DNA from 2 places in the Pseudoalteromonas sp. TAP-3C genome. Region 1 is predicted to be linked to the other one. Evidence: predicted binding sites of a transcription regulator. Region 1 holds the regulator's gene; the other holds the start of a gene.
The links. The regulator LexA, encoded in region 1, represses DNA repair genes until DNA is damaged. The targets are predictions, from matches to a motif close to TACTGTATNNNNATACAGTA.
Positions count from the first base shown of each region.

Region 1 (7,433 bases):
CCAATCATTAATGGTATCATCCAATTAGCAAGCCCAGTAAAGGCAGGCATAACCGCACCAAATACCATTATTAGCCCATGCACTGTGGTCATTTGATTAAAAAAGTGTGGATCTACAAGCTGCAAACCTGGTTGAAATAACTCAGCCCGAATCACCATGGCCATAGCCCCACCAATTAAAAACATGGTAAGTGAAAAAATTAAATATAAACTGCCTATATCTTTATGATTAGTCGTAAATAACCAGCGTTTAAAACCTGTAGCAGGTTGATGAGCATGGTGAGCCTCATTGGTGTTTGATTGTTCCGCAATGCTACTCATTATTTACCTCCTCATCAGCGTCTATTGCCGCTTGTATCTCACTTGGTTGAATTACTTCACCGGTATCGTTACCCCACGCATTGCGCTTATAAGTAATAACGGCGGCTATTTGCTTTATGGATAATTGCTTGGCAAAAGATTGCATAGCAGTACCTGGTTTACCGTGAAGCAAAATATCAATATGTCCTTTGATATCACCTATGACTATTGGGCTACCTTTAAGCGCCGGAAAAACTCCCGCTAAACCCAAGCCTGTTGGTTGATGGCACGCCGCGCAGCTCGCCATATAAACTTGCTCACCAAGCGCCATCAGCTCCTCTTTTGGTACAGTTTGATCAAGCAATGCAGCATTTTCAGCAGCCGCCTTTTGTTTCGCTTGTTTAGCCTCAGCTAACCACGTTTTGAAGTCTTCTTCTGTTTTTGCTTCTACCACAACGGGCATAAAGCCGTGATCTTTCCCACACAACTCTGCACACTGCCCACGGTAGGTACCGACCTCATTAATATTAGTCCAGGTTTCGTTAATAAAACCGGGATTAGCATCTTTTTTAACGGCAAAATCAGGCACCCACCATGAGTGAATTACATCATCCGAGGTCATTAAAAAACGCACTTTTTGATTAATAGGAAGCACCAGTGGTTTATCTACTTCGAGTAAATAATTAGGGTTTTTATCAGATAAATTAGTTATTTCATCCTGAGTGGTTGCCAGCATTGAATAAAATTCAACATCCTCTCCCATGTATTCATAGTGCCACTTCCACTGTGATCCTGTAATTTTAATGGTCAAATCGGCTTTGCTAGCATCCTCCATCGCAATCAAGGTTTTAGTCGCAGGAATAGCCATAACAATTAATATGACAAAAGGAATCGCAGTCCATAGTATTTCTACTTTGGTGCTTTCATGAAATTGGGCTGGAACCGCCCCTTTAGATTTACGGTGATGAATGAGTGCCCAGAACATAATGGCAAACACAATCACCCCAATCACACAACATATTAAAAAAATAGTCATGTGCAGTTGATATACATTATTACTTATATCAGTTACGCCTTTACGCATATTATATTGGCTATTAGCAAGCACATTTTGCGAAAAAACTAATAATATAAGCCACAAGGAAGAACTAAGCTTACCCATGTGAAGGCTCCTTTAATGCTATTGCTGACGCAAAGCGAAGAGGCATACGGCTTAAACGCCTATTCGTTATTTTTATTTTTTACATGGAGCTGGATTTTTAAATGTGTGTTCTCAAAACTAATTTGCTGTGAGTTTTTTTTAGTCCAGCCATTTAATAAGTAGTTAAAAAATAAACAATAAGCAAGTTTGGTATAAAAAATAAACAGTGTTTGTTTTAAAAAGCGTAGCAAAAAAAAAGAGTAACTAATGAGGTAATTAATCTGAGAGTAAGGTTTAGTAAGGGGTTTGTTGAAATAACAGCAGAAAAAATATAAAAATATCATGATTAAAATAAATCCAGCGCCTAATTAACATTAAACGCTAAATTATGCTTTAGTATTACATCCAGTCAGCGTTACGAATAACGCCTACCGCTAAGCCTTCAATATTGAATGACTCATTTTTTAAATCGACTTCAATAGCCTTAAATTCGTCATTTTCAGCGTGTAAAAATACTTTTCTACCCGCTTTTTCTAGGCGTTTAACCGTTACATCGTCACCTACTCGAGCAACAATAACTTGACCATTTTCAGCAACTTGAGTTCGATGAACAGCCAATAAGTCACCATCCATAATGCCAATGTCTTTCATACTCATACCGTTAACGCGCAGTAAAAAATCAGCCGCGGGTTTAAACATTAAAGGATCAATTTTACAGTGGCTTTCTACATGCTGTTGCGCCAATATTGGCTCACCTGCAGCAACCCGACCAATTAAAGGTAAGCCCAGTTGCTCGGGTTCTCCTTCTTCAACAAGTTGAATACCGCGACTTGCGCCCGGCTTCATTTTAATCACACCTTTTTTAGCCAATGCTTTTAGATGCTCTTCTGCAGCGTTCGCACTTTTAAAACCCAGTGTTTGTGCAATTTCGGCACGTGTAGGAGGCATACCAGTGTCTTTAATAAACACTTTGATAAGTTCGAGTATTTGCGCTTGGCGTTTCGTTAATGGTCGCATACAACTGGTTTTCCATACAGTACAATTAACTGTGAGTATATACAGTTATTTAAAAATCGCAAATATAAATTAATACCTTAAAAAGACAAAATAAGATACTTTAAAAGCTGAGAGATCCCCACGAATTTAGCCTAAATTATCAATTTGTATAGTCAGAAGTGACAACTGGCTATACACATAAATAATGAACTGCCCATCAGGCTCATACCTAGGATCATCAACCACTTCTTTGCCAAGATAAATATAGGACAATACTCGTCGTTTTTTCTCTGTATTCGCTTGTAATGCCGCATCCCCTTGTTGTGCCGACACGGTGTACCCTATGCACCATAAGACAAACAACATTAACGCCGCTATGAGCAATAAATTATCAAACCTTTCTGCGCTTCTTGAATTTGCAAAGGCTAAACTAATGCCAAGTTTTGCATTCTTAGTGTCTCTGAAACTTTCTTCTATTTGCATACGTTGTTTATATAAAGTCACAATCCGTTGAGGCTTATCTGTAAATTGTGTAGGTAAATTAAACACAAGTAGCCAAGGCTCTTTGGCCTTTTGTTGTTGGTATTTAACCGTTGTACATTGAGATTGCCCACCCCGTTTTTTGATTTTTTTACGTCCCTTGTTTTTCCCTCTAAACAAAACACCTTGGCACGCGAAACGAACTGTTTTTCCGTAGTAAATCTGTGTCAGAAGGTGTGGTTTATCTGTTGCTTGCTCAAACCATGATTTACAATTTCGCCATGTCTCAAGGTCGCTAGATAAGGTCACATTGCCTCTGACGCGCCCAAGCCAATACCAGCCTTTATCTTCTATGGCTTTAAACCATGGCGTTCTAAAAATAGCATCAGATAAAATAATAGGCTGACAATCTGCAGGTAAACACTGTGCCAAGCTATCGAGTAAGTGTTGATGAGCCGCTTCGGTATTTAATTCGCTTTCAGGATACACTTTTTCATAGAGCGTTAACGCTCTTCCCCCCATTGGTATGCTTGCCCTGAGCACTTGAAATATTTCGCCGCCATTAATAGGTGACCAGTCAACGATAATAAGTGGGTGTTGTTGCTGGCCTACTAAGCATTCGGTCATATGTTCATAGAAACAAAGACGTTCTTGATGCAGGTTAGCATTACCAATCAAACGGTCTGCGCGTTTAATATCATGTTTTTTATCGGTATTAGAAAATGATTTTAATCCGCGGCCTAGGTAAGTGACAGTAACGCGCTGGTCACGCAAGCCTGAGTTAACAAACGTAAAGACTGTATTTAAACGTGTTTTATGAATTTCAGGGTAGGCAATGGCAATATCTTTGTGTAATATTTCGGTGGCTTTCATGATTATGAGTGAGTTTTTTTATAGTGAAAAAATTTGATCACAAATAATCATGAGAGTCTACCATTAATTTTTATTTTGTGGGGATTCGTCAGCTTTAAAAGCCCGCTAATAAATGTAATTATCAGCGGCGCATTGCAGTATTAATAAATTGTAGTATCTATCTGTCATTCCGCACCCTAAATCTGAATTAAATTAGTTCATTAAATGAGCGGTTGATCGAATTTTGTTAAAAAACACTTGACGGCGATCCCCATATTTGATCTATTACTCTCTTTTGAGAGCGCGTATTTATGTCTATCCCTTATGCCCAAAAACTCGAACACCACGGCTTAGTTGCTGGATTTTGTCACGATCTAGGTTTTGTCGATATTATTGATAACGCACTCGGTGGCGTGGCGCCTGAGCGCAACATCAGTTGTGGTCAATTAGTGTTGGCTATGGTGCTAAACGGCCTAGGTTTCACTGGCCGCACACTGCATATGTACAGCGAGTATTTTCAAGGCAAGCCGCTTGATAGATTAATTGGTGAAGGCGTAAAGTCCGAGCACATCAACGACGATGCGCTTGGTCGCTGTTTAGACACCTTATATGAATACGGCGTATCGAAGCTGTATCAGCAATTGGGTGAGGCGGTGGTAGAGAAATTAGGGTTACAAACCGAAGCTTTACACCTTGATTCAACAAGCTTTCATTACGATGGCAAAGCGACAAGCGAGCCTGATGATGACGAACCAAAACCTATCCGTATCGCGAAAGGTTATTCGCGCGACCATCGCCCTGAGCTCAACCAAGTGATACTCAATCTTATCTGTGAGAACCAGTCAGGCATTCCGGTTTATATGAAGCCTGCCAGTGGCAACAGCAATGATATGGAAGGCTTTAAACAGATTGTAAAGGCACATATTGGCAGTTTAAAAGCCGCGCAAGCCAGCCGCTACTTTGTGGCCGATGCCGCCTTGTATGTGCAAGAAACCATTAAAGATTTACATACTCAAGGCCAACTGTTCATTACGCGGGTACCGCAAACCCTCAAAGAAGCTAAAACCCTTGTTAAGCAAGCGCCTAACTTGAATTTCACCCCTATCTCACCAGGCTATGAAGGCGTCAGTTATGACAGTGAATACGGGGGTGTGAAACAAAAATGGCTACTCATTCGCAGTGAGCAGGCGTATAAGCGAGAGCAGCATAACCTGAACAAGCGTATGCTAAAAGCCGGAGAAGTTGCCCGCAAAAGCTTTAAAAAACTGTGCCAACAACGCTTCGCTTGCGAAAAAGACGCACAAAGCGCCCTCATAAAATGGCGAGGTAAACAAGCGGTATGTGATGTGGATGCACATGTTGTTGAAGTAGCCATTTTTAAGGGAGCAGGACGCCCTAAACTCGGACAATCTCCTGAGCGTATCGAATACCAGATTACGGGTGCATTATGCACACCACTGGCATCCAGAAAAGCCGCTTTACAACAACTGGGTTTGTTCATTATTGCCACCAATGATGTTAGCGACCATCTTGACATGGCAAACTTGCTGAGCAGCTACAAAGCGCAGCAGAATGTAGAAAAAGGCTTTCGATTCTTGAAAAGTCCCGACTTCCTTACGAGCGCTATTTACCTGAAAAAGCCTGAGCGCATTGAAGCCTTACTCATGGTAATGACTTGCTGCCTAATGGTGTACGCGGGGTTAGAGCATCAAATTCGCAAAACCTTGGTCGAGAAAAACTGCTACTTCCCCACAATGAAATACAAGCCGGGCCAACGCCCCACGGCACGCTGGGTGTTCCAGTGCTTCGAGCATATCATCATAATGTATTGGCCTGATAAGCCACCCATGGTGGCGAATATGCAGCCGCGCAATCAAACCATTGTTGATTGCTTGGGTGAAAAATATCAGCGGATTTATTCTTAAAATGGGTGCGGAAGATCGGATCTATACATTTTAATTCTCAATTACTTATCCAAGGAGCTAGCATGGGTATTTGGCACCAACCAATTACATTGGAATTTTGTAAACAATTAGATCAGGGCATTAACGGGCAAGGAACATTGATGAAAACTATGGGTATAGAAATCAGTGAAATTGGTGATGACTACTTAGTCGCGACTATGCCGGCGATTCCTGAGCATCACAACCCAATGGGCATAGTGCATGGTGGCGCAAATGTAGTGCTTGCTGAAACAGTAGCAAGTTATGCCGCTAATTTTATAGTCGATTTCACTAAGTTTTATTGCGTAGGACAAGAGATCAGTGCAAGTCACTTAAAAGCATCACGCAATGGCACATTAACGGCCACTGCCAGAGCTTATCATATAGGCAAGCGAAGCTCAGTTTGGGATATTAAAATAACCAATAGCCGCAATGAACTTTGCTGCGTATCACGCATGACCGCAGCCGTCGTCGAGCGAAAAGCCTAAATTACTTTTCCAGAGGGTAAATAGTAATTTCTATACCAGCACCAATTGCAGATATACGTAACAAGGTATCTGCATGCAAGGCTTGGTTAAAGCATTTTGGCGAAGTACCCGACTCAAACCCCATATCAAACGTTCTGCGTGAGCAACTTAACCATTGCTTTAATGCATTACGTGAACACGACTCAATTAACTCACACAAGTGATTAATCGCTTTATCTGGCGTGGTTATTTCACCTGCGACCTCTATGCGCGCAAGTTGGCGGTATTCGTCTTTATCATAATGTAAAATAGTTGCGACCTTTTTTAAATCTGCAACTAATACACTAATATCTTGCTTTGACTCAAGCTCTAGATCTACATTTAAAAATTGAATTTCCGACATTATCTCGTTTTTACCCTCTATTGCTGACGAATCCCCACAAAATAAAAATTAATGGTAGACTCTCATGATTATTTGTGATCAAATTTTTTCACTATAAAAAAACTCACTCATAATCATGAAAGCCACCGAAATATTACACAAAGATATTGCCATTGCCTACCCTGAAATTCATAAAACACGTTTAAATACAGTCTTTACGTTTGTTAACTCAGGCTTGCGTGACCAGCGCGTTACTGTCACTTACCTAGGCCGCGGATTAAAATCATTTTCTAATACCGATAAAAAACATGATATTAAACGCGCAGACCGTTTGATTGGTAATGCTAACCTGCATCAAGAACGTCTTTGTTTCTATGAACATATGACCGAATGCTTAGTAGGCCAGCAACAACACCCACTTATTATCGTTGACTGGTCACCTATTAATGGCGGCGAAATATTTCAAGTGCTCAGGGCAAGCATACCAATGGGGGGAAGAGCGTTAACGCTCTATGAAAAAGTGTATCCTGAAAGCGAATTAAATACCGAAGCGGCTCATCAACACTTACTCGATAGCTTGGCACAGTGTTTACCTGCAGATTGTCAGCCTATTATTTTATCTGATGCTATTTTTAGAACGCCATGGTTTAAAGCCATAGAAGATAAAGGCTGGTATTGGCTTGGGCGCGTCAGAGGCAATGTGACCTTATCTAGCGACCTTGAGACATGGCGAAATTGTAAATCATGGTTTGAGCAAGCAACAGATAAACCACACCTTCTGACACAGATTTACTACGGAAAAACAGTTCGTTTCGCGTGCCAAGGTGTTTTGTTTAGAGGGAAAAACAAGGGACGTAAAAAAATCAAAAAACG
Region 1 covers NZ_CM187618.1:3,086,165-3,093,597, forward strand. Annotated here, with positions in the region: gene ctaD (cytochrome c oxidase subunit I) at 1-320, opposite strand, end outside; gene coxB (cytochrome c oxidase subunit II) at 313-1,461, opposite strand; gene lexA (transcriptional repressor LexA) at 1,840-2,457, opposite strand; gene AC6H44_RS14495 (IS4 family transposase) at 2,584-3,789, opposite strand; gene AC6H44_RS14500 (IS1634 family transposase) at 4,080-5,693, shown strand; gene AC6H44_RS14505 (PaaI family thioesterase) at 5,756-6,199, shown strand; gene AC6H44_RS14510 (hypothetical protein) at 6,201-6,581, opposite strand; gene AC6H44_RS14515 (IS4 family transposase) at 6,697-7,433, shown strand, end outside.

Region 2 (7,433 bases), 1.2 Mb from region 1:
CGGCATTTGAAGTGCTACTAGCCAGTATGGATGAGTCTGACTCTCGTTACGCTATGATAAACCAGCGCATTAGCGAAATAGATCAACAAATAGCTCAACAAAGTGCGCTAAACAGCGCTGAGCAGCACGTTGCTCAAGGGATCCAGGTTACAGTTGATATAGATGAAACGCTTGCAGATAAACAACCGAATAATGGTATTTTATTTGTGTTTGCTAAAGCGGCTGAAGGCTCATCAATGCCTTTAGCAGTGGTTAAACTAACAGATTACAGTTTTCCGATGACGGTTGAGCTGAGCGATGCAAATGCCATGATGGCAGGACTCAATTTATCCAGTGCCAGTGACGTTATTATTTCTGCGCGCATCTCTAATGATGACTCAGTTATGCCAAGTACAGGTGAGCTTGAAGGGCATTCTCAAGTGCTTGCTCGTAAAGAGATACGCCAAGTACAACTAAACATTGATACATTAATACCTTAAGGATTTGAGATGTTAAAACCACGCTTACTTTTATTATGTTCACTTATTTTGTCGGGCTGTGCTCAATTGCCTGAGAGTAAATATGATGAACGCGATCCCTTACAAAGGGTGAATAGACCTATTTATGACTTTAATATGGACGTACTCGATGCGTATATTCTAAGGCCAGCGGCAGTAGGTTATATAACCGTTACACCGCAGCCTGTTCGTCGAGGTATTGTGCATTTTACTGACAATATTACTGCACCAGTTGATATTATTAACGCGGGCCTGCAAGGAAAACCAAGCAGTGCTGGGGTCAATTTTGCGCGCTTTTTAGTAAATTCTACGGTAGGGGTGTTTGGTATATTTGATGTTGCGAGTTCGTTAGGGCTTGAGGTAAACAATGAAGACTTTGGCCAAACCTTAGGGGTGTGGGGCGTTGGTGATGGTGCTTATTTAATGATCCCAGCAATGGGGCCTTCTACTGCGCGTAACTTAACTGGTGATGTTGTTGATAATGTTGTATTGCCTGAAATTGCGCTTACCACACCACAAACTATTTTAGTATTTGCACTAAAAGCGGTTGAGGCGCGTGCCTCTTTAATGGCTCAAGAGGGATTGTTGAATGATTCATTAGACCCTTATTTATTTATTAAAGATATTTACTTTCAGCGTCAGTTATACGAGCTTTTTGATGGTAACCCACCAATAAAAGAAGAGCCTGAAGATTTTGATGAAGACTTTTTAGAAAGTCTTTAAAAAAACGCCAGCAAAAATGCTGGCGTTTTTATTTATTGATAATTGTTTTAGCTATCAACCATTATTTGCATTTGTTCGCTAACCCAATTGAGTGCTTCGTGATAAGCGTCGGGTACATCATTACCTAAACCAAGCTGTTGGGTTTTTTCGTTGGCAGCTTGCCAATCACCATGCTCATACAGAGTGACCAAGTTTAAATACTCAGCAAGCAGACCTTCATTATTTAACAGCGCCGCTTTTATTTCACTCGACAGTGGTAGTTTAAGCATGACGCTGTCCATTTCTTCATCTAATATTGCATCCATAAGCGACATCATGCCTGTTAAAAATGCCATGCCGGTGTCTTTAAGTTTGCCATGTGAAATCGCTAACAATTCACAAAAACGCGCGCGAGTAAGGGATAAACGAATAAGTTCTAGTGGTTTATCAGCTGATACTTGTGCTGCAAACAATAAGGACAGTAATTTTTTAATCTCATGGGCACCTAATACAATAAGCGCTTGTTTTATCGTATTTATTTCAGAGCGGCGGGTGAACGCAGCTGAGTTTGAGTAGCGTAGTAATTTATACGATAAGTTGACATCTCGCTCAAACACATCCGTGATTTTTTTAAGATCCATTTCTACACTGGATGTTTCATAAAGTAATTCAGCCAGAGCCATACCCGATGGCGGTAGCGCTTTGCTTTGTACCATTTCAGGCTTTGAAAAGAAAAATCCTTGAAAGTATGCAAAATCCAGCTCTAAAGCTTGGTTATAAAGCGCATAGGTTTCTACCTTTTCAGCAAGTAGTTTTATGTGCGGGTAAGGTTTTAAATCCTCAATGATGGTTTTAACATTTTCTATATCACAGGTTAAAAAGTCTATCTTGATAATATCAATATATGGATAAAAGTGATGCCATACTGGTTGATGAGTATAGTCGTCCAAGGCAAGCGTGTAGCCTTTTTCCTTTAGGTCTTTAACAATTGCTAATAGGCGTTTACCCGGTTGAACAGTTTCCAGTATTTCAATAACAACCCCATCCTTGTTTAATAGTGTAGGGTAGCCTTTTAACAAGGTGTCTAAGGTGAAATTTATAAAAGCAGGTTTATTATCTGTTAAATCTTCAAGACCAAAATTAAATTGACTGCCTTCAATAAGCCGAGATGTGGCCTCGTCGCCATCAACATCAGGAAAAACGTTATCTACTCCATCACGAAATAAAAGCTCGTAACCGATTAGTTGTTTATTGCGATCTAGAATAGGTTGGCGAGCAGCATAAAAATACATAGGCGGATCCGTTAGGGTAAAACAGTTAACATTGTAAGAATACAATATATTGGAAAACACTCAAAATAGCATGGGTAAAGTGAATAATATTAATAAAATATTACGGCTTAGTTAAACTTAAAGTTGTATTTGTTGGTTTTTTTGTTGTAAAAATGAGCGAATAAATGATTTTTTATCAACTAGAATAAGGGGGTTGGAGTTATTAGTAATTACCGTGTTATAGTTGGATAAAAGTTTTTATTCCAATACTGTCTTATTTACTAGATTTCAAGAGTCATTATTTGGATTAAAAGCCTGTTATTACTTATTTAAGTGGAGGCGAATTTGGAAACAGGAATGATTATTTCACTGGCAATATATTTTATTGTAATGCTGGGAATAGGGCTATATGCATATAAGCAATCTACCAGCGATATGTCAGGTTATATGTTAGGTGGTCGTAATTTACCCCCCAGCGTTGCCGCTTTATCAGCGGGTGCATCAGATATGAGTGGTTGGTTATTAATGGGCTTACCAGGCGCGATGTATTTATTTGGGTTAAGTAAGGTATGGATAGCCATTGGTTTGGTATTAGGTGCCTGGGCTAATTACTTTTTAGTTGCGCCAAGGCTACGCGTTTATACTGAAAAAGCAAATGACTCAATAACAATTCCTGATTTTTTTGCTAACCGTTTTGATGACAACAAAAACATCCTGCGTGTTATATCTGCGATCGTTATTATTTTGTTCTTTACACTTTATACTTCCTCAGGCGTTGTTGCTGGCGGTAAATTGTTTGAAAGTTCATTTGAAATGAGTTATGAGCTAGGTTTGTATGTGACCACTGGTGTCGTGGTGGTTTATACCTTGTTTGGTGGCTTTTTAGCCGTAAGCCTTACGGATTTTGTGCAAGGCTGTATTATGTTTATCTCGCTATTAGTTGTGCCTATTGTTACTTATACAATGCTAGATCAACCATTTATGGATACTTTAGCAAACGCAAGCTATCAGCAGTTATTAAGCTCACCCAAAGCCAGCGAAATGCATTCTTTAAGTATGCTTGACTGGTTTGCTGGTGGTTCAACAATTGCCATTATTTCTGCTATGGCATGGGGGTTAGGTTACTTTGGCCAGCCACATATTATTGTACGTTTTATGTCTCTTCGTTCAGTTAAAGAAATGCCAACTATGCGTCGTATTGGTATGTCTTGGATGACCTTATCTGCCATTGGCGCAGTGTTTACTGGTTTATTTGGTGCAGCCTACATAATTGAAAATCAAATGCCAATTGCCGATAAAGAAACAATTTTCTTAGTACTCTCGGAATTAGTTTTTCACCCTCTCATTGCAGGGTTTTTACTGGCTGCTATTTTAGCGGCGATTATGAGTACTATCTCATCGCAGTTATTAGTGTGTTCTAGTTCTTTAACTGAGGATTTTTATAAGATTTACTTAAACCGTAATGCGTCGCAAACTGAGCTTGTACTCGTAGGGCGTATTAGCGTATTGCTGGTTGCTTTACTTGCTATTTACTTAGCCTATGATCGTAACAGTTCAATATTAGATTTAGTAAGTAATGCATGGGCTGGGTTTGGTGCAGCATTTGGTCCATTGGTATTGTTTAGCTTATATTGGAAACGCATGAACTTAAAAGGTGCTATTAGCGGTATGATTGTCGGTGCGCTTACCGTGCTTATTTGGATTTATGCGCCTATTACCATTAATGGTGAGAGCTTAAGCAGTGTGATTTATGAAATAATCCCCGGTTTCATATTAGCAAGTATTGCTATTGTAGTAGGAAGCCTTGTGACAGCTGAACCGAAGAAAGAAATTACTGATCTGTTTGATGAAGTTGAAGCGTCATTATAAGTAATTAGCTAAAATAAAATTGTTAGTTTTTAAAATGCCAATCGTTTAACCGGTTGGCATTTTTATTGGCTGATTTTTAACATAGACTATTTAAAGTATTAGCAGCTGAAATTGTAGCGGCTTGATCTCAGTTAACGCGATTTTAGCGACCATTATATTTAAAGGCATAAAAAAACTGAGTTCGAAAACCGAAATCAGTTTTTATATAATAATCACTATTGCGTTTTTAAAAGTGTTAGCTTGCTGCTTTGTCTTTTATATCTGCAACCTTATCCGACTTTGCCTTTTTAGCTTTAGCGGGCACTTCTTTAGCGCCTTTAAGTATCGCCATAAACTCATCTTTACTTTTGGCAATTTCAAGTGCAAGCGATTCAACTTGCTGCTCGCTTAATGGCACATCTACTTTTTCAAGCATAAGTTCAAGTGACTCGGCAATATCGAGCATTTTGTCATAGGCATCGGCTTCTTTTTTAGTAGTAAACGTCATGCGCTCGACTCCGTTTCGTTCTACAACATATTTAACAACAACAGCCATGATTTCTCCTGCTTACTTATGTGGCAATATGATTAATTTAAATCATTAGTTTACTGTCTTTATATACAGTACAAGCTTGCACATTTTTTTGCAAGCTTTAGCCTTAGTTTATCTGCAGCTTAGTTGACAATAAAGGCCAACTCTACTTTATTTATTAAGTCACTTTATAACGCGTTGCAGTACAGGAGTTCGCAGGGAGTGATTGTTACCGTTAGTGCTTTATAACCGCAAAGTTATTAAAAGTGCTTAAGTGTAAATAATCAACCAGTGTTCATGTAAGAACACAAAAGGAAATCATATGAAACTACTTAAAATAATCTCATTAGCCGCCGCTTTATGTTTACTGCCTATCGGTACAACGTTAGCGCAAAGCGATATGGTATCAAAGCAGATGCAATCAGCCATGGTGAACATTAACAAAGCTGATATGAAGCAATTAGTCAAGCTGCCGGGTGTTGGTAAGAAAAAAGCCCAGGCAATTATTGACTACAGAGAGGCCAATGGTGATTTTACCTCACTTGAAGATCTTGCCAAGGTAAAAGGGGTCGGTAAAAAGATGTTAACCAAGCTAGACGGTAAGGTGATGTTTTAAATAATCAGGGCGTTAAGCGCCCTGATCAAACTTGTTTAGGGCTGCACTGAGGTGTTTTTTTGCAAAGTTTACATCCACCGGCGCTGTTAGCAGCGGATAACTTAATCCCGCCACAATTAAAAAAGGCACCAGTAACCATCCTTCGAATAGGGTAAATATTAAAAAAAATGGACTCAATAGCATCAACTTTATAATCCGCACTAAGACCCTGTCACTAGGTGATAGCATATTTAATGAAATAGCGATAACAGTTTGTCGTTGACGAACTTTTAAGTGTTTAAGCTCATCAACTTGGCTTGAAAAAAAAGTAAACATATTAAAATGACTTTTTAGAAATTAAACGACTGGCCACTAGCACAAAGAGTGTGGCGCTAAATAATACAAAAATAATTTCCATCCATGCTGGCATACTTAGGCCTGCGAACTGCCAATCTATGTTTCCACAATCACCTGTTGCTTCAAAAAATTGCGGTATCCAATGATGCAGTGGCATAAACTCTGGAAAGTTCGGCTCAAATTCACAGCTAAATGCAAATGGGTCTGTGGTTGTTTGCATTTCTATATGCTCACGGGCTATTAGTAGCCCCCACACACTTGAAATCCCCCATACAATACAAGCAGTAATACGTACTATTAAGTTGTTTGGTTTACTGGCGCCAATAATACCGGCAAAGAGTAAGCCTAGTACCGCAGTACGTTGATAAATGCACATAATGCACGGTGCTAACCCCATGTTATATTGGAAAAAAAGTGCGGTAACTTCAAGTAGAAAAACAATCCCACTGAATAATAACCAAGGTGTGCGTTGTGTACTAAGATGTGCAAGCCAGTTCATAACAAATCCGTATTTAAATAAGGACTTAGATTATGACGTAGGATAAACCACGGGGCAAGTAAAAGGAAAAAAGTGCAGTGGCCAAATAGTGAGTAGCTCATCCAAGTAGATAAATCTTGTCTAATGAAAGCCAGCCAGTCAAATAATTCAAGCCTAAGTAAGTTGCACGGAAGCTTTACTTGTTAGTTGCGTCTTCTCTGGTACAATCAGTCAGTTAATCGTATGTATCAGTGTAATGTGAATTAATTCGAGTAGGAATTGAATGAGAATTTTTAAAGCGAAAAGCCCAGCAGGATTTGCTGAGGAATATATAGTAGAGTCAATTTGGAATGGGGATTTTCCTCCAGGTTCGATTCTGCCTGCTGAGCGTGAACTCTCAGAGTTAATTGGTGTCACTAGAACCACATTGCGTGAAGTATTACAGCGATTAGCCAGAGATGGTTGGTTAACAATACAACATGGTAAACCCACTCGGGTTAATAATTTTTGGGAAACCTCAGGATTAAATATCCTCGAAACTTTGGCGCGTTTAGATGAAGACAAAATGCCAGAGTTAACGGATCAGCTACTTTCAGCGCGCACTAATATCAGTGCAATTTATACTCGTGCGGCAATAAAACTTGCACCAGAGCGTGTGATTGAAATTTTATCGCAAAGTAATGAGCTTGAAGACAGCGCTCAAGCGTTTGCTGATTATGACTACAAAGTGCATCATGAATTAGCTGTTGCCGGCAATAATCGCATTTATGTGTTGATCCTTAATGGTTTTAAAGGTTTTTATTCTAAGATTGGTTGTCATTACTTTTCAGATCCTCGCACTCGTGAGCTTGCACGCCAGTTCTATAAAGACTTAACCTTACTGGCTCAAAATAAAGAGCATGACGGCGCAATTTCTATGATGCGTAAGTATGGCCATCAAACCGGCGAAATATGGCAACATATTCGCGGCGATATGCCCAGCGATATTATGGATTAGTAAAAGGAACCTGCTTTAAGCGGGTTTTTTTATGATTAAAGCTAATCGCTATTTTAGAATGGTGCTATCTATAAATACGATTGTTAATTTATGTTTGATAACCATAGTATAAATAACGAAATAGTATGGTTGCTCTTGAATTTTTTATATTAGCAC
Region 2 covers NZ_CM187618.1:839,692-847,124, forward strand. Annotated here, with positions in the region: gene ccmI (c-type cytochrome biogenesis protein CcmI) at 1-479, shown strand, start outside; gene AC6H44_RS03920 (MlaA family lipoprotein) at 489-1,220, shown strand; gene AC6H44_RS03925 (EAL and HDOD domain-containing protein) at 1,268-2,491, opposite strand; gene putP (sodium/proline symporter PutP) at 2,828-4,339, shown strand; gene AC6H44_RS03935 (YebG family protein) at 4,575-4,874, opposite strand; gene AC6H44_RS03940 (ComEA family DNA-binding protein) at 5,173-5,466, shown strand; gene AC6H44_RS03945 (DUF6170 family protein) at 5,479-5,781, opposite strand; gene dsbB (disulfide bond formation protein DsbB) at 5,783-6,301, opposite strand; gene fadR (fatty acid metabolism transcriptional regulator FadR) at 6,564-7,277, shown strand.
Region 2: the regulator LexA is predicted to act here: its motif matches at 4,926-4,945, upstream of AC6H44_RS03935 (YebG family protein).